Linked DNA regions of Pseudosulfitobacter sp. DSM 107133. The protein of the gene in region 1 interacts with the protein of each later gene in a pairwise test. Links are inferred from orthologs where the notes say so. Each region holds a gene or a part of one and is shown on either strand. Other genes may lie near its edges. The genes, in order: DSM107133_RS05175 and ndk.

What was found.
Region 2: the proteins of DSM107133_RS05175 (region 1) and ndk interact in binary tests that used the Escherichia coli proteins (3 or more experiments, as listed by UniProt). The link is inferred for Pseudosulfitobacter sp. DSM 107133 from one-to-one orthologs.

What each region holds. Positions count from the first base shown.
Region 1 is NZ_CP085154.1:1,032,352-1,042,512, forward strand. Bases 2,883-5,882 are described here. They hold DSM107133_RS05175 (5-formyltetrahydrofolate cyclo-ligase), read left to right. Parts: upstream 2,883-4,106; coding sequence 4,107-4,658; downstream 4,659-5,882. Other genes in these bases: mgtE (magnesium transporter), read left to right, coding at 2,883-4,107; DSM107133_RS05180 (TIGR00282 family metallophosphoesterase), read left to right, coding at 4,773-5,597; DSM107133_RS05185 (SLC13 family permease), read left to right, coding at 5,738-5,882. Outside these bases: DSM107133_RS05155 (8-oxoguanine deaminase), read left to right, coding at 1-655; DSM107133_RS05160 (hypothetical protein), read left to right, coding at 609-1,283; guaD (guanine deaminase), read right to left, coding at 1,296-2,582; more of mgtE, read left to right, coding at 2,698-2,882; more of DSM107133_RS05185, read left to right, coding at 5,883-7,516; DSM107133_RS05190 (AI-2E family transporter), read left to right, coding at 7,580-8,611; DSM107133_RS05195 (acyltransferase), read right to left, coding at 8,639-9,742; DSM107133_RS05200 (sterol desaturase family protein), read right to left, coding at 9,739-10,161. UniProt on the Escherichia coli protein: Involved in the removal of 5-formyltetrahydrofolate.
Region 2 is NZ_CP085154.1:1,824,214-1,834,206, reverse strand. Bases 3,722-6,553 are described here. They hold ndk (nucleoside-diphosphate kinase), read right to left. Parts: upstream 5,433-6,553; coding sequence 5,010-5,432; downstream 3,722-5,009. Other genes in these bases: DSM107133_RS08980 (ABC-F family ATP-binding cassette domain-containing protein), read left to right, coding at 5,564-6,553; DSM107133_RS08990 (aldose epimerase family protein), read left to right, coding at 3,722-4,660. Also shown: DSM107133_RS09010 (heavy metal translocating P-type ATPase), read left to right, coding at 1-521; cbb3-type cytochrome oxidase assembly protein CcoS, read left to right, coding at 518-673; DSM107133_RS09000 (IS110 family transposase), read left to right, coding at 1,451-2,395; DSM107133_RS08995 (aminotransferase class IV), read right to left, coding at 2,696-3,631; more of DSM107133_RS08990, read left to right, coding at 3,716-3,721; more of DSM107133_RS08980, read left to right, coding at 6,554-7,411; DSM107133_RS08975 (MarC family protein), read left to right, coding at 7,499-8,125; DSM107133_RS08970 (TIGR02281 family clan AA aspartic protease), read left to right, coding at 8,152-8,733; DSM107133_RS08965 (DNA polymerase III subunit chi), read right to left, coding at 8,753-9,205; DSM107133_RS08960 (leucyl aminopeptidase), read right to left, coding at 9,209-9,993. UniProt on the Escherichia coli protein: Major role in the synthesis of nucleoside triphosphates other than ATP. The ATP gamma phosphate is transferred to the NDP beta phosphate via a ping-pong mechanism, using a phosphorylated active-site intermediate.

The DNA.
Region 1 (10,161 bases):
TCTGGCCGAAAACGAAGAGGACATCGCCTATAGCCTTGCGGCCTATGGCAAACGTCCCGGCGCATATGTGCAGGATCTGGGCTGGGTCGGACCGGATGTCTGGCACGCCCATTGCGTCAAGCTGGACGCCGCCGAGATCGACCTGTTCGCCCGCACCCGCACCGGCGTGGCCCATTGCCCCTGCTCGAACTGCCGTCTGGGCAGCGGCATCGCACCGGTGCGTGCCATGCGGGATGCAGGCGTGCCCGTGGGCCTTGGCGTCGACGGATCAGCCAGCAATGACGCGGGCAATCTGGTGGCCGAGGCGCGTCAGGCCATGCTGTTGCAACGGGTTGCCAACGGGGCCGACGCCATGAGCGCGCGCGAGGCGTTGGAGATTGCCACCCGTGGTGGTGCCGACATTCTGGGCCGCCCCGACTGTGGCCGCATCGCGGTGGGCAAACGCGCCGATCTGGCAATCTGGGATGTCAGCGGTATCGCAAGCGCCGGCAGCTGGGATCCGGCGGCACTGTTGCTGGCGGGGCCTACAGCGGTGCGTGACCTGTTTGTCGAAGGCCGCCAGATCGTGCGTGACGGACACGTCACCACACTGGACATGGGGGCAACGATTGCGCGGCAGAATGTGCTTGCGCGGCGGTTGCAGGACGCGCTGTAGGGACAATTGGCTGCGGCAAAAGCCCGCTGCACGCTCCTGTTTACACCCTTTTCGTGCCGCGATTACTGTCCATTTTGCAGGTATTTATCAGAATCGGCGTATTGGTATGTTGAAAAAAATGGCGGGCAGGTTGATTTCAGCTGCCGAGAAACGAATTGGCGTCGAATTGGACTATGCCCACAAGATCGCCGCGACAGATTTTGGGCTGATGCTGCGGTATGGCAAGGTTTTTGGTTTTCTCGACCCGAACAAGAAAGTACCCGCCGCAGCCTATCACGTCGCGCGCCTGCGGGGGGCTGCTGCTGCCGATTGCGGAACCTGTGTCGAAGCCGAAATAAACTTGGCGAAAACGGCAAATGTCGCTCCCGACATTATTTCAGCGACACTTCAATCCGATTACGGGGCCTTGCCCGGCGAATTGGCCGCCGTTGCACGGCTTGCCGATGCGGTTGTGTCCACGCGGATGGATGATCCTGACGCACGGGCCGAAATCGTGAACGCATATGGCGAGGCCGGTTTGATCGAACTCAGTTTCGCGATGAACGGCGCGGCGCTTTTGCCAGGTATCAAAAGAGCGATGGGCTATGCCACGGTTTGCGATCTTCAAACGCTCAAGAAACTTGCGTGATGGTGCGCGGGGCTAACCCGCCTTCCGCCCGTTCACCCAGACCTGCGCCACGGCACGGTCATCACCCATCATGATCGTGGCAAAGACTGCCTCCCAGATGTCCGACACATTGGCCGCCCGCTGTGCAATCGCGGGCGTCGAGGCGAGGTCAAGTACACAGATGTCTGCCTCATAACCCGCCGCCAGCGTTCCGACCCGGTCGTGCAGATGCAGACTGCGCGCCGATCCGGCAGTGGCCAGCCACAGCAAATGGCGCGCGTGCAGCGGGGTGCCGCGCAACTGGCCGATTTCATAGGCGGCCGCCATGGTGCGCAGCATCGAAAAGGACGAGCCGCCACCGGTGTCCGTGGCCAGCCCCACGGATATCCCGCGCGCGGCCAGTCCTGCCAGATCCATCAACCCCGACCCGATAAAGGTGTTCGACGTGGGGCAATGCACCACTGCGGCGCCTACTTCGGCCAAACGATCCACCTCGCGCGGCTCCATGTGGATGGCATGGCCATAGACCCCGCGCGCGCCCAGCAGCCCGTGCGCCTCGTAGGTGTCCAGATAGTCGCGCGCGTTCGGGTAAAGATCACGGACCCATGCAATTTCGTCGACCTGTTCCGACAGATGGGTCTGCATCAGGCAATCGGGATGTTCGGCCCAAAGCGCGCCAAGTGCCTCAAGCTGTTCCGGGGTCGAGGTGGGCGAGAAACGCGGCGTGATGGCATAATGCGCGCGCCCCGTGCCGTGCCAGCGGGTCAGCAGCGCCTTGCTGTCGTCATAGGCGCTTTGCGCGGTGTCGCGCAGTGTGTCGGGGGCGTTGCGGTCCATGCAGGTCTTGCCCGCCACCACACGCATGTCACGGTCCGCTGCCGCCTGAAAGAACGCATCGACCGACGCGGGGTGGATGGTGGCAAAGGAACACATCGACGTGGTGCCATGGGCCAGCGCCAGATCCAGATAGCTGTTCGACACCTGTGCTGCATAGTCCGCATCGCCAAAGCGCGATTCTTCGGGAAAGGTATAGGTGTTCAGCCAGTCGATCAGCCGCTTGCCCCAGCTCGCGATGATTGCCGTTTGCGGATAATGCACGTGCGCATCGACAAAGCCGGGCAGGATCAGCCGGTCCGCATGGTCATGCACGGCAGCCTGCGGCGCTTGCGCGCGCAGTTGGCCGGCAGGGCCGGTGGCGACAATCGTGCTGCCCTCGATCAGCACGCCATGGTCGGCATTGATCTGCACAGCCTCGGGGTCGGCGAAGGGATCACCTGTGGTGGTCAGCACATGGCCAGTTAAAAGGGTTTGATTGCTCATGTGCTGCACGATAAGCGGGCGATCACAAAAGGTAAATTGACCTTTGCTAGGGTCGCACCATTGTGTAGCGAAAGGCCCGCGCCTATGGTCGCGGGCGCAATGCGGGGGCCGGGCCATGTCAGACGACAACAAAACGATCGAAGAAGAGGCCAAGGTTGAGGAAGACCGCAGTGACGAAGCCTATGAGCTGGACCGCAAAGCGGTCAGTGCAATCCTTTATGCGGTAGACATCGAAGATCAGGCCAAGCTGATCGAACTGATGGAGCCGCTGCACCCGGCTGACATCGCCGACCTTCTGGAACAGGTGAATTCCTTTGATCGCTCGCGGCTGATCCGCCTGTATGATCGCGAATTCGACGGCGATATCCTGTCGGAACTGGATGAAAGTATTCGCGACGAAGTGATCGCGGTGCTGACGCCGCAAGTGCTGACACAGGCGGTGCGCGACCTCGACAGTGATGACGTTGTCGATCTGGTCGAGGACATGGACGACACCCAGCAGGGGGCGATTCTGGATGCTCTTGAGGATGCCGACCGCGTGGCGGTGCAGCAAGCGTTGTCCTACCCCGAATTCTCGGCCGGCCGTCTGATGCAGCGCGAAGTGGTGATGGCCCCCGAACACTGGACCGTGGGCGACGCCATCGACCACCTGCGCAGCACGCCCGAAGAGGACTTGCCCGACCAGTTCTATCACATCGTCGTGGTCGATCCGCGCCTGCATCCGGTGGGAAATGTGACACTGGGCAAGCTGATGCGCTCGCGCCGCGATGTGCCGCTGATGAATATTGTCGAGGACACCTTTCAGGTGATCCCGGCCACGCAGGCCGAAAGCGACGTGGCCTATGCGTTCAACCAGTACCACCTGATTTCGGCCCCCGTGGTCGATGACGAAGGCCGCCTGATCGGTCTGATCACCATCGATGATGCGATGGCCGTTCTGGACGAAGAACACGAAGAGGATATCATGCGTCTGGCCGGTGTTGGCGAAGGCTCGCTGTCGGACCGCGTGATCGAAACAACCAAGCAGCGGATGCCCTGGCTTGCGGTCAACCTGCTGACTTCGATTGCGGCGTCGCTGGTGATTGCACAGTTCGAAATGGCCATCGCGCAGATCGTCGCGCTGGCAGTGCTGATGCCGATTGTGGCGTCCATGGGCGGCAATGCGGGCACCCAGTCGCTGACCGTGGCGGTGCGCGCGATTGCGACCAAGGATTTGACCGGCAGCAACGTCTGGCGGGTGATCCGGCGCGAGGTGTTGGTGGGGCTGGTCAACGGGCTTTTGTTCGCGGTGGTCATGGGGCTGGTTGGACTGGCGTGGTTCGGTTCAGCCGAACTGGGCTATGTGATTGCCGCCGCGATGGTGGTGAACATGGTGGTGGCAGGCTTTGCCGGCACGGTTATTCCGGTGATCCTTGACCGCGTGGGTGTCGATCCTGCGCTGGCCTCGGGCGCCTTTGTGACGACGGTCACGGATGTGGTCGGCTTTTTTGCCTTTCTTGGCCTGGCGGCGGCGGTGCTGCTGTGATGCTGGCGGCAGAGAAGGCCGCGGCGCGCAAGGCTGCTTTTGTCCGGCGCAAGGCGGCGTATGAAATCGCAGGGCCCGCCGCCAGCGGCCTGTTGTCCGAAGTGCTGGCGGGGCATCGCGGCGTGCCGCTGGCCGGTTTCCTTCCGATCCGCACCGAGATTGATCCGCTGCCCGCGATGGCCGAGGCATCGGCCTATGGCCCTGTGGGCGTGCCGGTGATTCAGGGCGCCGGGCTGCCTTTGCTGTTTTCGCAGTGGGAGCCGGACGCGCCCCTGCGCGAAGGTCCGTTCGGGGCGCGTGTCCCGATGGATGATGTATGGATGGTGCCCGAAATCCTGATCGTGCCCTTGGTGGCCTTTGACCGGCACGGCGGGCGGCTGGGCTATGGCGGCGGATTTTATGACCGCACGCTGGAAGGGTTGCGCGCACGGGGGCCGGTGCTGGCGGTGGGCTTTGCCTTTGCCGCGCAAGAGGCCGAGGCGCTGCCGATGGAAGAAACCGACCAGCGGCTGGATATGATTGTGACTGAAACGGATGTGTTCTCGTTTTGAGCGCGCTGGTTGGGGGCTTTGCCCCCGCGCCTTGCGGCGCTCCCCCAGGATATTTTGGGCCAAAAGAAGTCGGGGGGCTTGTTCGGGACCTGTCGGGGCGCATAAGAGGGCCGTATGAAAATATTGTTCTTAGGTGATGTGATGGGCCGCGCGGGCCGGCAGGCGGTGACTTCCGAACTGCCCAAGCTGCGTGCGGCGTGGAAACTGGATTTTGTCGTGGTCAACGGCGAGAACGCGACCTCGGGTATGGGGCTGTCGGCGGCGCACGCGCGCGGCATTCTTGAGGCGGGCGCGGATTGTGTGACGCTGGGGGATCATGCCTTTGACCAGAAGGACATGTTGCAGTTTTGCGAGGCCGAGCCGCGCATCATCCGGCCGCTGAATTTTTCGAAATCCGCCCCCGGCAAGGGCGCGCGTCTGTTCGAGGCGCGCGGCGGACGCAAGGTTCTGGTCTGCCAGGCGCTGGGGCAGGTGTTCATGAAACGCCCCTTTGACGATCCGTTCTCGGCCACGGAACAGGTGTTTCGCACCCATCCACTGGGCGGACAGGCGTCGGCGGTGATTGTCGATTTTCACTGCGAGGCGACCAGCGAGAAGATGGCCATGGGTCATTGGTGCGACGGGCGCGCGTCATTGGTGGTGGGCACGCACACCCATGTGCCGACGGCAGATGCGATGATCTTGCGCAAGGGCACCGCCTATCTGAGCGATGCGGGCATGTGCGGTGACTATGACAGCGTGATCGGGATGCAGCGCGACGAGCCGTTGCGCCGGTTCATCACCGGCATGCCCAAAGAGCGGTTCACACCCGCGCTGGGCGAGGTGACCCTGTCGGGCGTTTACATCGAGACCGACGACAAGACCGGCAAGGCCACGCGTATCGAGATGGTGCGCCATGGCGGGCGGCTGGCGCCAGCCGGTCCGGCGCCGGTGGTCTGAGCGCGCGTTGGTCCGAAAACAGGCGCGATCTGCCGAATTGTTGATCTGACAAGCGTAACCGGACGCACAGGTGCTTGCAGCGCCGCGCCTGATCGGCAAAAGTGTCCAACGGACATTTTCACAAGGTAGAGCCGCCACATATGGGCCTTCTCCAGCTTTCGCAGACCGGCAGTGCGGTATTAACACTGGGCATCGTCGGGATCATGTTCATCCTGTTCCTGCGCGAGACCTTCCCGACCGAGGTTGTGGCGATTGCGGGGGCGGCGGTGATGCTGGCCACCGGCGTGCTGCCCTATGATGCGGCGCGGCTGGTGCTGGCCAACCCGGCGCCCTGGACCATCGCGGCGATGTTCATCATCATGGGGGCGCTTGTGCGCACCGGCGCGCTGGATGCGTTCACCGGGCTGGCCAGCCGCCATGCCCGCACCAATCCGGCGCTGGCAATCGGTTTGCTGATGGCCTTTGTGGTCGGGTCCAGTGCCATCGTCAGCAACACGCCGGTGGTTGTGGTGATGATTCCCGTGTTCATGCAGATCTCCAAGACGATGGGTCTGGCCCCGTCCAAGCTGCTGATTCCACTTAGTTATGCCGCGATCCTGGGCGGCACGCTGACGCTGATCGGAACTTCGACCAACCTGCTGGTGGATGGTGCGGCGCGGGCCAACGGCATGGCGGCTTTTTCGATTTTCGAGGTGACGCCGCTGGGGGCCATTCTGGTGGTCTGGGGTATGATCTATCTGCGCTTTATCGCCCCGTGGCTGCTGCCCGAACGTGACAGCATGGCCAATCTGTTGAGCGACAAGCGCAAGATGAAGTTTTTCACCGAGGCGGTGATCCCCCCCGACAGCAACCTGATCGGGCGCGAGGTGTCCGGCGTGCAACTGTTCAAACGTGAAGGCGTGCGGCTGATCGACGTGGTGCGCGGCGACCTGTCGCTGCGGCGCAATCTGGCGGGGGTCAAATTGCAGGTGGGCGACCGCGTGGTTCTGCGCACCCAGATGACCGAACTGCTGAGCCTGCAAAGCAACAAGGAACTCAAACGGGTCGATCAGGTGTCTGCGGTGGAAACCCAGACCGTCGAGGTGCTGATTACGCCCGGTTGCAAGATGATCGGCCGCTCGCTGGGGTCAATGCGGCTGCGGCGGCGGTACGGGGTCTATACGCTGGCGGTGCACCGGCGGAATCAGAACATCGGGCAGCAGCTGGACGATCTGGTGGTGCGCGTGGGCGACACGTTGCTGCTGGAAGGTGCGCAGGAAGACATCGCGCGGCTGGCCGCCGACATGGATATGGTCGACGTCTCGCACCCCTCAAGCCGCGCGTTCCGGCGCGGGCATGCGCCGATTGCTGTCGGCGCGCTGATTGGCATCGTGGCGCTGGCTGCCTTTGGCGTGGCCCCGATCCTGCTGCTGAGTGTGCTGGCGGTGGCGCTGGTGCTGATCACCGGCTGTATCGACGCGGACGAGGCGTTTGAATTTATCGACGGCAGTCTGCTGGCGCTGATCTTTGCGATGCTGGCCATCGGGGCGGCACTGGAAGCGTCGGGGGCGGTGGCGCTGATTGCCAATGGCATTGCGCCCCTGATTTCGGACCTGCCACCGTTCTTTATCATCTGGGCGATCTACCTGCTGACCAGTGTGCTGACCGAACTGGTCAGCAACAATGCCGTGGCGGTGGTGATGACGCCGATTGCCATCGGTCTGGGCAGCGCACTGGGCATTGATCCGCGCGCGTTGGTGGTGGCGGTGATGGTGGCGGCCAGCGCGTCTTTTGCCACGCCCATCGGCTATCAGACCAACATGCTGGTCTATGGCCCCGGCGGCTACAAATTCACCGATTTCATGCGTGTGGGCATTCCGCTGAATCTGAGCGTCGGTTTGCTGGCCTCGGCGATCATTCCGTTTTTGTGGCCGTTGTAAGGGGCCTTTAAGCGGCGTGTTGGGGGGCCACTGCACATTCATCGCAGGGAAGACAGGAACACTATGCGCAATGCGACCTATGGAATTGCACTGACCCTGATGATCGGCTGGCTGCTGTGGATCGGCAAGCCGGTGTTGCTGCCGGTGCTGGCGGCGCTGATTTCGGTCTATATCCTTCTGGCCGCAGCCCAAAGCATGCGACAGCTGCCCGTCGTGGGCCGTCTGCCGGACTGGGCGCGGCGTGCGGTGATCCTGATCGCCTTTACCCTGTTCGTGATCCTGTTGTTCATTCTGGTCCTCAACAATCTGGGGCAGGTGGCCGCCGCCTTGCCCAGCTACGAGACCAACCTTGAAAACCTGATCACCCGCAATGCCAGCCTGCTGGGCATCGAGGACGAACCGACCTGGGCCAATGTGCGCAGTGTCACGCTGGATCAGGTCGATTTCCGCTCGTGGATCGCGCCTGCGCTGTTGTCCCTGCGCGGCTTTGGCACGACGCTGTTCCTTGTGGTTCTTTACGCCAGCTTTTTCATCGCGGAGCGCGGTGCCATGGCGGGCAAGGTGGTGATGGCCATGGGCGGCGAAGAGGCGGGCAGCCGCGCGATTTCGCTGTTGTCACGGGTGAATGACCGGATCGGGCAATATCTGTTCGTCAAGACCACGCTGAATGTGATCCTGGGGGCCATCTGCTATGTCATCATGCTGCTGCTGGGCATCGAATTTGCCCTGTTCTGGGCGGTGCTGATCGCGTTCCTGAACTACATCCCCTACATTGGCTCGCTGATCGGCGTGATCTTTCCTGTCCTGCTGAGCCTTGCGCAATTCGGCACGCTCAGCATGGCGGGGGCGGTCCTGGTGGCATTGACGACGGCGCAGCTGGTGGTGGGGGCCTATCTTGAACCGCGCATGATGGGGCGGGCGTTCAACCTCAGCCCCTTTGTCGTGCTGCTGGCGCTGGCGTTCTGGAGCACGCTGTGGGGGCTGGCCGGCGCCTTGCTGGCGGTGCCGCTGACGGCAAGTCTGGTGATCGTTCTGGCGGAAATCCAGTCGGCGCGCCCCATTGCCGTTTTGCTGTCGGCCAACGGCAAGGTCTGAAAACGCGGGGCGTCCTTTGACCAGACGTCAGAGCGCGCGCACAGGCCGCCGCCTTGGCAGTCGCGCAGCCAGCGACAGGATCAACCGGCGCTGATCCGTGATATGGCGTTCAAAGACCTGCGCAAAGACCAGCCCGACCGTGATTGATCCGACAACCAGCAACCCGTCGCGGGCCAGTGTCTCGGCAGGAAAGGCCGCGTCGATCAGGTGCAGCATCGGATAATGCGTCACATAGATTGAAAAGCTGGCACCGGCCCACCAGCGCACGCGGGGGTGGGCGCGTTGGTAGCCTTGCAGCAAGCGAGCCATGCCCATGATGTGCACGACAGCCATGCCACCCAGCAATGCGTTCCAGATAAATTCGTCGGAAAAGGCCAGAAGCGCGCGATAGTTCAGCGGCGCGACCGCCTCTGCCGTCATCGCCGCCAGCGTATCGGGCACGTCGGCCCATTGGCACAGCACATACAGAACCGGCCCCGCGCAGGCCAACACCCGTGCAGATCCCGGCGACAGGCGGTCTGCCTTGCCTGCGGCCACCCAATGCCACAGCCAGACCCCCATCAGCCAGGCCGGCATCAGCAACAGCACACGCGGCCCGATGATCAGCACCAACAGGGTCAGCACAGCCAATCTGCGCGCGCCGCCCAGAAAAAACGCGGCGGCGAACAGCGCGTAATAGCCCGCTTCATAGCTCAGCGACCACAGCGGCCCGTTCGACCCCAGCCGGATGCGTTCGAACGGGCCCCATTCATTCGACATCGACAAACCGCGCCCCAGCATTTCGCCCAGCGAGGCGGGATTGTAAAAGCTGGTATAGGCCTCGGGGCCAAGGTGCCGGCCGATCTGGTCCAGCGCAAATGTCAGCAGCAGCGCAGGGGCCAGCACCGACAACAGACGCGTGATGCGGTTGAACGCAAAGCGCGGTAGCGACGCATCGCGTTGCGCGGCATAGGCGATGACCAGCCCCGAAATTACGAAGAACAGGATAACGCTGTCGCTGCCAAGGTTCAGTTCGCGGATAACAATGTAATCCCCACGGGTGAATCTGGGATAGGCGACATGCGACAGCACAACCACAATCGTGGCCAGCACACGCAGGGCATCCAGCCAGATGGACAGGCCGCGGGTCATGTTTGGGGCCGCTCTTCTGAGGCCGCAGTCGCCTGCGGATCGCGCGACGTGCCTTTCCAAAGGGCGCGCCAGCTGTCGGCAAAGGGATGCAACAGCGCCGTTGTCAGATCCGGATAGGGCTGTTCGATGCGCGCGCCGGTGGCGTCTGACAAGCCATAGGAAATCTGTTCGTGGCTGCGCAGTACATAAAGCGTGCCGAACATCAGATCCCAGATGGCAAAAACCTCGCCGTAATTCTTGTTGTAATGTTTCAGATCAATCGAATGGTGAATGTGGTGCTGGGCGGGCGAAATGAACACATGTTCCATCACCGGCCCATAGCTCAGCCAGACATGGCTGTGACGCAGGTTCGACCCAAGCATGTTGAACAGAAAGTATCCGGCGTTGACTGTTCCGATGGTCAACAGCTCGATCTTGCC
Region 2 (9,993 bases), 790 kb from region 1 along the record:
GCGCAGGCGCACAAGAAGCCGTGGACGGGTTGCGTCGCCTGGGATTGCATCCGGGTGTCATCAGCGGCGACAGCCTGTCTGCCGTGTCCCCGATTGCTGACACGCTGGGTGTTGAAGACAGACAGGCGCACATCAGCGCCACCGAAAAACACGCAAAGCTTCAGGCGCTGGCCCAGGCGGGCCACCGTGTGGCGATGGTGGGTGACGGGCTGAACGATGCGGCGGCACTGGCTGCGGCCCATGCGTCGATTGCACCATCGTCGGCACTGGACGCGGCACGCAATGCCGCCGATATTGTGATCCTGAACGACAGCCTGGCCGACCTGCCGCTGCTGGTATCGGTCGCACGGGCGGCGACACGGCTGTCGAAACAGAACTTTGCCATTGCGGCGCTGTACAACTGCATCGCGGTGCCGGTGGCGCTGGCGGGGCTGGCGACGCCGCTGCTGGCGGCGATTGCGATGTCGGTGTCCTCGCTGACGGTGCTGGCGAACGCGATGCGGATACGGAGGGTACGATGAACGTTCTGCTGGTCCTAATTCCGGTGTCGATCGTGCTGGGCGGATTGGGGCTGTGTGCGTTCCTGTGGACTGTGCGCAGCGGGCAATATGACGATGCGGCGGGCACATCGGCGCGGATCTTGCTGGATGATGACGGGCCGGATGAGGGGTGAAAGTTTGAGGTTGTCGGTTCGGACGATGCCCCTTTCCCAATGAAGCACGAAGCCTCGCTTCGTCGGGCCGAGGTAGGGCGATGCGACCTTCGTGCCTGCCACTTTATGGCAGCCAAGCACATCCGAGTTATCGGTAACGCGCAACGGCAGCCAAATCGCCGTGCCGTGGGGCGGCCCATCATGTCGTAGACATGCCTATGGCATGATGCGCGGCTGCCAATGTACCATAAGTTTGCACACTCGACCGATCCGGCCCTGATCATGATGTGAAAAGGGATTTTCAAACAGCGACTTAGGGATGACCCGTCTTTCAACATGGGCATAACCTTGCACACTGCACACATAAGCATGCACAGATCGGATGTTTCGGGACATTGATCGTGGTCGTCGTGAATGGCGGCTCAGCGGACTTTTCTGCTGCTCTCAAAGCCGCGCATCGACGGGCCGAGGTGCGGCGATCCGACCGTCGTGCATGCCACTTTATGGCAGCCAAGCACATCCCAGCTATCCGTCACGCACAACAGCAGCCAAATCGCCGTGCCGTGGGGCGGCCCGTCGATGCGCGGCGGCCTGCGGCCTTGTCTCAGACTTTCCGTGGCTCTTCTGCGAAGGTGGAGCCGGTGCCAGCCACCTTTTGGATCGCAGGCACCGGCGACGGGTGGATCGTCTGCGGCCAGGTCTTCGAGGACCGTAATCAAGTGAGATCGCCCGTCGTCTTCGCATGAGGCCTGAACGGATACGCAGCAGCTCACAGGCTCTGCACGACAAGCAAAGGACATGACGAAGATGATCAACGATACCATCGGCATCGACATCTCGAAAGCGCATCTTGACGCGCACCGGCTCAGCACCGCAACCCACGCCCGGTTCGACAATACCGCGACAGGCCTGCGCGCCTTCGAGCGCTGGTTGGGGCAGACAACGCCGGAGCGCGTGGTCTTCGAGCCCACCGGCCCCTACCACCGACGCCTCGAGAGCCATTTCTCAGGCCGCCTGCCGCTCGTCAAGGTGAACCCGCTGCAGGCCCGCCGCTTCGCGCAGGCCCACGGCACACGCGCTAAGACCGACGCGGTCGATGCCCGCATGCTCGCGCTCATGGGGCGCGCGCTGGAGCTGGTTCCGGACCAGCCAACCGACCCCAAACAGCGTGAAATCAAGGAGTTGCATGTCGCCCGCACCGGGCTGGTGCGGGATCGTACCGCGCTGATGAACCGCCTTGGCACGCAACAGCTCGACGTGACCCGCCGCCTGACCCGGGCACGCCTGCGTCAGGTCAACCACCAGATCGACAGGCTTAACGCCGAAATCGAACGGCGAAACCGCGATTGCCCGGAACGCGCCAGGGCAATCGGCATTCTCACCTCGATCCCCGGGATCGGTGCCATCACCGCACGGGCGCTGCTCAGCGAATGCCCCGAGATCGGCACTCTGGGGTCAAAGCAGATCGCGGCGCTCGCAGGTCTCGCGCCGATCACGTGTCAGTCCGGTCAGTGGAGCGGAAAGGCCCACATCCAGGGCGGGCGCAGGCTCCTGCGCGAGAGCCTGTTCATGCCCGCCCTCGTCGCCATGAAGCGAAACCCCGATCTGAGCCAGAAATACGATGCCCTCAGAGCCGCCGGAAAACCCCACAAGGTCGCGCTCGCCGTCCTCATGCGAAAACTCCTGATCCTCGCAAACACTCTCATAAGCGAAAACAGAGAATGGACACCAAAACACCCTTGACCAAGACGGATACTTGATTCCGCGCGGGTGGAATGCGGAAAAGGGCTCATTTGAGACTTTCGCTGCACACGGCACGAACGTCAGCTTCGTGCTTCATTCCCAATCTGCGTCGTTGCGAACAAAAATCCGAGCCCCACACTGCGTCGGCGCATAAAGCGCTTGACACAGGGTGTGCATGAAAGCCGCCAAATCGTGCAAGCTTATGCTTCATTGGCAACGACGGCCTGCGGCCTTGTTCCGCGCCGGAGTCAAACGCAAGGTTACCAATGAGGGAAAGGGGGGTTGTATCCACCCAAAAATTCACCCCTTCGCCAGCGCCACCTGTTCCATGATCAGATCCTTGTACAGCCCGCGTATCCGGTGAAACACCGGCCCCGCCTTGCCGCCACCAATCACCCGCCCGTCGATCTCGAACACCGGCGTCTGCGCCCCGAAGGTGCCGGTCAGAAACACCTCGTCCGCACCATAGGTGTCCACCAACGAGAAATTCCGCTCGAACACCGGAATCGCATTCTCGCGGCACAGGTCGATCACCTTTTGCCGTGTGATCCCGTTCATGCAGTAATCCCCGGTCGAGGTCCAAACCGCCCCCTTGCGCACGACAAAGAAATTGCAGGCGTTGGTGGTGTTCACGAAGCCGAAGGGGTCCAGCATCAGCGCCTCGTCCGCGCCCGCGCGGATCGCGTGGTTCAGCGCGATGATACAGTTCAGCTTGGAATGCGAGTTCAGCTTGGCGTCCTGCGTCAGCGGCAGGCCGCGATGATGCGGCACCGTGTGCAGGCGAATGCCGCGCTGCACCATGGTTTCGTCCGGTTTCGAGTGTTCGGCAATGATCACAATCGTACTGCCCCAGATGCTGAGATGCGGGTGCTGGAACGGTTTGCGCTTGCGCCCGCGCGTCACCATCACCCGCAAGTGCACGTCGGTGTGCATGTCGTTCGCGCGCAGCGTCTCGTGGATCGCCGCCGTCAGTTCGTCGCGGTCCATGCCGATGTCCAGATCCAGATACAACGCCGCCTCGAAGAGCCGGTCCAGATGCGCATCCAGAAAGCTCAGGACTCCGTCATACAGCCGCAGCCCTTCCCAAATGCCATCGCCCAGCATGAATCCGCTGTCATAAACCGAGACTTTGGCGTCGTCGCGGTGGACAATGTTGCCGTCGACGTAGATCTTGATATCGTCGTTGCGCGCATCTGCGGCGGCGTCGTGGGTCGAGACGTGGTCGGCATCGGTCATGATTGGAATCCTCACTGGTTCGACGTACACAAAGCCAAGCAACAGCCGGTGGTCAAGCAATGATCGCTATGGCAGGGTAGAGCTATGAAACCAAAATACATCGAAATCTCGAATGGCCCCTTGCGCGCCCGACTGCTGGCCAAGGGCGCTGCGCTGGGCGGATTGTGGCACAGCGCCGTGTCTGGCAGCCTTGTGCTGGGATATACCGACGACACCGACCTTGGGTATATGGGGGCGTTGGTCGGCCCCGTGGCCAACCGCGTTGGCGGTGCCGTGATCGAGATTGACGGCACCCGCTGGCAGATGCACGCAAACGAAGCAGACAACTGCCTGCACAGTGGCGATCAGGGCATACATGCCCGCGTTTGGGAGGTGGCGGATCAAAGCGCCTCATCGGTGACCTTTTCCCTGACACTGCAACATGGCGAATGCGGCCTGCCCGGCCTGCGCCGGATCTCCGCCTGTTACACGCTCAAGCAGTCTTCGCTGCGGCTGGACATCACCGCCAACAGCGACCGCAAAACCGTGATGAATATCGCCCACCACCCCTATTGGAACCTTGCGGCCAAAGGAGATATTCGCAGCCATGACCTGCTGGTACACGCAGATACCTATCTGCCTGTCAAAGCAGACAAGATTCCCACCGGAGAGCAGGCCTGTCTAGAGGGGCTGGGCCTTGCTGGACGCACGTCGACTCCGCTGGTCAATGTAGAACCGATGGATCACAACCTGTGTCTGGCGTCCACGCGCAGCGACACCCTGCGGCCTGCGGCATGTCTGACCGGACCCAATGGCATGCAATTGACCATTTCAACAACCGAACCGGGGTTGCAGGTCTATGACGGTGCCGGGCTGTCCGAACAGGAAACGCCAAACAACATCGGCGCCCCTGTCGGGCCATACGCAGGCATTGCGATGGAACCACAGGGCTGGCCGGATGCCCCCGCGCAGGATGGCTTTCCGTCGATTATGTTGCATCCAGACGACAATTATCGCCAGAGCACCCTATATGTGCTAAAATCGGCATAAATGACCAAATCTTGCCACAATTAAGCCTTTGGAATTGCTATGCAGACCCGCACATTGGTCCGCATCGGCCCCATTGTCTGACATCCTGTCGGGCCGGACCACAAGCAAAGGCAAGACCATGTTACAGCAAGCACAAAGCCAGCCAAAACCACCCGTCACAGCCCAGGGCAAACCGGCACCCAAGCCAAAACCCAGGCCACGCCCCATCATTACCGACTATGCCAGCCTGTAGGGTCTACGTCAGAACAACCCGTTTTGCCTGAGGTCCTGCCCAAAACAAAACGGGCCAGCGCATCCCGCGCCAGCCCGCTCGAAATTACTGCAGGGCAGCAGCCCTGGTGCAGATGGCTTAGCCCACCAGTTCCAGACCCGAGAAGAAATACGCGATTTCGACTGCGGCTGTTTCAGGCGCGTCCGACCCGTGAACCGAGTTTTCGCCAACGCTTTCGGCGAATTCGGCGCGGATGGTGCCGGGGGCTGCGTCTGCGGGGTTGGTGGCGCCCATGACTTCGCGGTTTTTCGCGATGGCGCCTTCGCCTTCCAGTACTTGTGCGACGATGGGCGCGGACGCCATGAATTCGCACAGTTCGTCATAGAACGGACGCTCGGCGTGCACGGCATAGAACTCGCCCGCTTGTGCCTTGGTCAGGTGGATGCGTTTCTGTGCGACGATGCGCAGGCCCGCTTCTTCGAACTTGGCGTTGATTGCGCCTGTCAGATTGCGGCGTGTTGCGTCGGGTTTGATGATCGAGAATGTGCGCTCAAGGGCCATGTCGGTGCTCCGGTTGTTCGGGCACCACACCTGCGGCCCCCGTGAATTGAAATCGCGGCTCCGATAGCATGGGGCTTGGCGCTTGAAAAGCGGCGATTGACGCCGCCGCTGCGTTGCGGCACACCGCGCCTATGTTGCGCATATCAGATATATCCTATTCCATCGCGGGCCGTCCTTTGTTCGAAGGCGCCTCTGCTGTCATTCCCGAAGGTCACAAGGTGGGCCTGATCGGCGCCAATGGCACGGGCAAAACCACGCTGTTCAAGCTGATCCGCCGCGAGCTGGTTCTGGAAGGTGGCAGCATCTCCCTGCCCTCCAAGGCGCGCATCGGCGGTGTGGCACAGGAAGTGCCCGCCTCGTCCACATCACTGCTGGACACGGTTCTGGCCGCCGACACCGAGCGCGCCGAGCTGATGGCCGACGACAGCACCGACCCCACCCGCATTGCCGAGATCCAGACCCGTCTGGCCGATATTGACGCATGGTCCGCCGAAGCGCGCGCCGCGACGATCCTCAAGGGGCTGGGCTTTGACGATGCCGAACAGCTGAAACCCTGCTCGGATTTCTCGGGCGGCTGGCGGATGCGCGTGGCGCTGGCGGCGGTGCTGTTTTCGCAACCCGACCTGCTGTTGCTGGACGAACCGACCAACTATCTCGACCTTGAAGGGGCGCTGTGGCTGGAAGCCTATCTGGCGAAATACCCCCACACGGTCATCATCATCAGCCACGACCGTGGCCTGTTGAACCGGGCCGTGGGTGCAATCCTGCATCTGGAAGAACGCCAGCTGACCTATTATTCCGGCCCCTATGACCAGTTCGCCCGCCAGCGCGCCGAACGCCGCGCCGTGCAGGCCGCAATGGCCAAGAAGCAACAGGCCCGCCGCGAGCACATGCAAAGCTTTGTCGACCGGTTCAAGGCCAAGGCATCCAAGGCCAAGCAGGCGCAGTCGCGTCTGAAGATGATCGAAAAGATGGACATGATTGCAGCCCCCGAAGAGGCGGCCAAACGCGTGTTCACCTTCCCCGAGCCCGAAGAGCTGTCGCCGCCGATCATCAACATCGAAGGCGGCACAACGGGCTATGGCGACACGGTGATCCTGTCCAAACTGAACCTGCGCATTGACCAGGACGACCGCATCGCCCTGCTGGGCAAGAACGGTCAGGGCAAATCGACCCTGTCGAAACTGCTGTCGGACCGCCTGCCGCTGATGTCGGGCAAGGCGACGCGGTCAACCAAGCTGCGCATCGGCTATTTCGCGCAGCACCAGGTGGACGAACTGCACATCGACGAAACGCCGTTGCAGCACCTTCAGTCGCTGCGTCCCGGCGTGATGCAGTCGAAACTGCGCGCGACACTTGCAGGCTTTGGCCTGGGCCCCGATCAGGCCGACACCGCCGTGGGCCGCCTTTCGGGCGGGCAAAAGGCACGTCTGTCGCTGCTGCTGGCCACCATCGACGCGCCGCACCTGCTGATCCTCGATGAGCCGACCAACCACCTGGACATCGAATCCCGCGAGGCACTGGTCGAGGCGCTGACCGCCTATACCGGTGCGGTGATCCTGGTCAGCCACGACATGCACCTTTTGGGTTTGGTCGCGGACCGGTTGTGGCTGGTGTCGGATGGCACCGTGCGCCCCTATGACGAAGATCTGGAAGCCTATCGCAAGATGCTGTTGTCGGCAGACAAGCCCGCCAAACCGGCCAAGGTCGAAGCCCCCAAGGCCAAGCGCCCCAGCCGCGAAAAGGTTCTGGAATTGCGCGCCGAGGCCCGCAAATCCGAAGCCCGCGTGGACAAGCTGAACGAGATGCGCGACAAACTGGCCAAGAAACTGGCCGACCCTGCGCTTTATGACGACAGCAAAAAGGGCGAGGCCGAAGTCTGGCAGAAGAAATACGCCGAAGTGATGAACGCACTGGACCGCGCCGAGGCGATGTGGATGGCCGCGCTTGAAAAACTGGAAGGCGCCGACGCCGTCTGATACTTCTCTGGTTTAGAAAATCCCGGGGGAAACGCGCCAGCGTTGGGGGCAGCGCCCCCATCCCGCCCCGCCGCGAGAAAGACCATGATGATCGACACCGCCTTTCTGATCACCGCCTTTGTCACCATGTTCGTGGTGATCGACCCGCTGGGCATGGCCCCGTTGTTCGTGGCTCTGACCCAGGGCATGACCGCAGCACGCCGTCGCGCCATTGCCGTGCGCGCTTGTGTCACCGGTTTTATCTTGCTGCTGGCCTTTGCCGCCTTTGGTGAAAAACTGCTGGGTTTCATTGGCATTTCCATGCCTGCATTCCGCGTTGCGGGGGGTATCCTGTTGTTCATCACCGCTCTCGACATGCTGTTCGAACGGCGCACCAAACGGCGCGAGGACACATCCGAGGATCACGGCGACGATCCGTCAATCTTCCCGCTTGCCATTCCGCTGATCGCCGGGCCGGGTGCGATTGCTTCGGTGATCCTGCTGACCGGCCAGCAACCGGGGCTCGCGGGTCTGGGTATTGTGGCCGGCATCACGCTGGCGGTTCTGCTGGTGGTCTTTGTGTTGTTTCTGGCCTCTGGCCTGCTGGAACGGGCGTTGGGCAAGACCGGCATCACCGTCGTGACCCGCCTGCTGGGCATGTTGCTGGCGGCGCTGTCGGTTCAGTTTGTTCTGGACGGCCTGCGCGCCTTCAGTTTCTACGAAGGGCTTGGCTAGGCCGCTGATCTGCATATATTCAGATGATGGATACTTTTGACACTGGACGGCTGATCTATCTTGTACTGCTTTTGCTGATGATCGTCGGCTGGGGCGTGGCATCGGGGCGCCAATCCATGAACAAGACGCTGCAATATGCCGCCGTTTGGGGGTTTATCATTCTGGGGGCCGTCGCCGCCGTGGGCCTGTGGGATGACATTTCGCGCACTGCATTGCCCTATCAGGCCACGGTCGTTAACGAAAACACCATCTCGGTGCCGCGCAGCCGCGATGGCCATTATTACCTGACCTTGCAGGTGAACGGGGCCGATATCCGCTTTGTCGTCGACACCGGGGCCACCGATATCGTGCTGTCGCAAGCCGACGCCAAGCGCGCAGGGCTCGACGTTGCCGATCTGGATTATTTCGGGCGTGCCGGCACCGCCAACGGCGAAGTTTCAACGGCGTCGGTGCGGTTGCAAAGCGTGGCGCTGGGCCCCATCGTAGACCATAATATTTCCGCAGTCGTGAATGGCGGCGAGATGAACGGATCGTTGCTGGGCATGGGCTATCTGCAACATTGGGGCAACATCTCGATTGCGCGCGATACGCTGACGTTAACCAGATAAACTTGGACCTCTAAGCGGTTCAGGTTTCGGCTTTTTTCTCCCATCGACCGGATTCTTCCGACCAATATTGGGCCGCAGCACCCGCGTCTTTCAACCGTTTCCACTGACTGCGTGCGCTGTCCAGCGCCTCGGGATCATAGCCGTCGAACAGGATACAGACACGCTCCATGCGCGCCACTTCCTCGGCGCTGACCTCGGCCCCGTCAACCGCCATGATGCAGGTGGCCCCGTTGGGGCAATCGCCCTGTGTGGTCAGCAGGATCGGCTGGGCCGCGTCATGCGCGCCCCCTGCCATCCCGTGCGGCACAAACCCCTGTCCCAGCCACAGCCGGTCATCCAGATGCGCCATGCGCGCCACCTCGCGCCCGCGCACGGCCACGCGCCAGCCCGCGCCACGCGCCTTGCCCAGCAGCATGGCCAAGGTGTCCTCCATCGAGCGCTGGGTCAGGTGGTAGAAATAGGCGGCTCCCATGGGTTACTTGCCTTCGCACATGTCCGAAACCAGCCGGTTCAGCGCCGCAACACCCCAGCCCGTCGCGCCCTTGGGGGCCAGTGCCGTTTCTGATGTAACCGAGGCGACACCTGCAATATCAAGGTGGATCCAAGGCGTCTCATCCTTGACAAACCGTTTGAGGAACTGTGCCGCAGTGATCGACCCCGCAGGGCGTCCGCCCACGTTTTTCATATCGGCAATGCGGCTTTTCAACTGGTCGTCATAGGCCTGTCCCAGCGGCATCCGCCACGCACCTTCGTTTTCGGACTGCGCCGCTTTCAGGAACGCATTGCACAGCGTATCGTCGTTGGAAAACACACCAGCGTTTTCATGGCCCAGACCGATGATGATCGCGCCGGTCAGCGTGGCCAGATCAATCATGCCCGTCGGTTTGAACCGCTCTTGCGCATACCACATCACGTCGCACAGAACGAGACGCCCCTCGGCATCGGTGTTGATCACCTCGATGGTGTCGCCCTTCATCGAGGTCACAACATCGCCGGGGCGCACGGCATTGCCCGAGGGCATGTTTTCGACCAGCCCGACCAGCCCGACGACGTTGGCCTTGGCCTTGCGCAGCGCCAGTGCGCGCATCACACCGGCCACAACGCCCGCGCCGCCCATGTCCATGGTCATATCTTCCATACCGGCCGCGGGTTTCAGGCTGATACCGCCGGTGTCAAACACCACACCCTTGCCAACCAGCGCCAGCGGCGCGTCGCCCTTGGTGCCGCCGTTCCACTGCATGACAACCACTTTCGACGGGC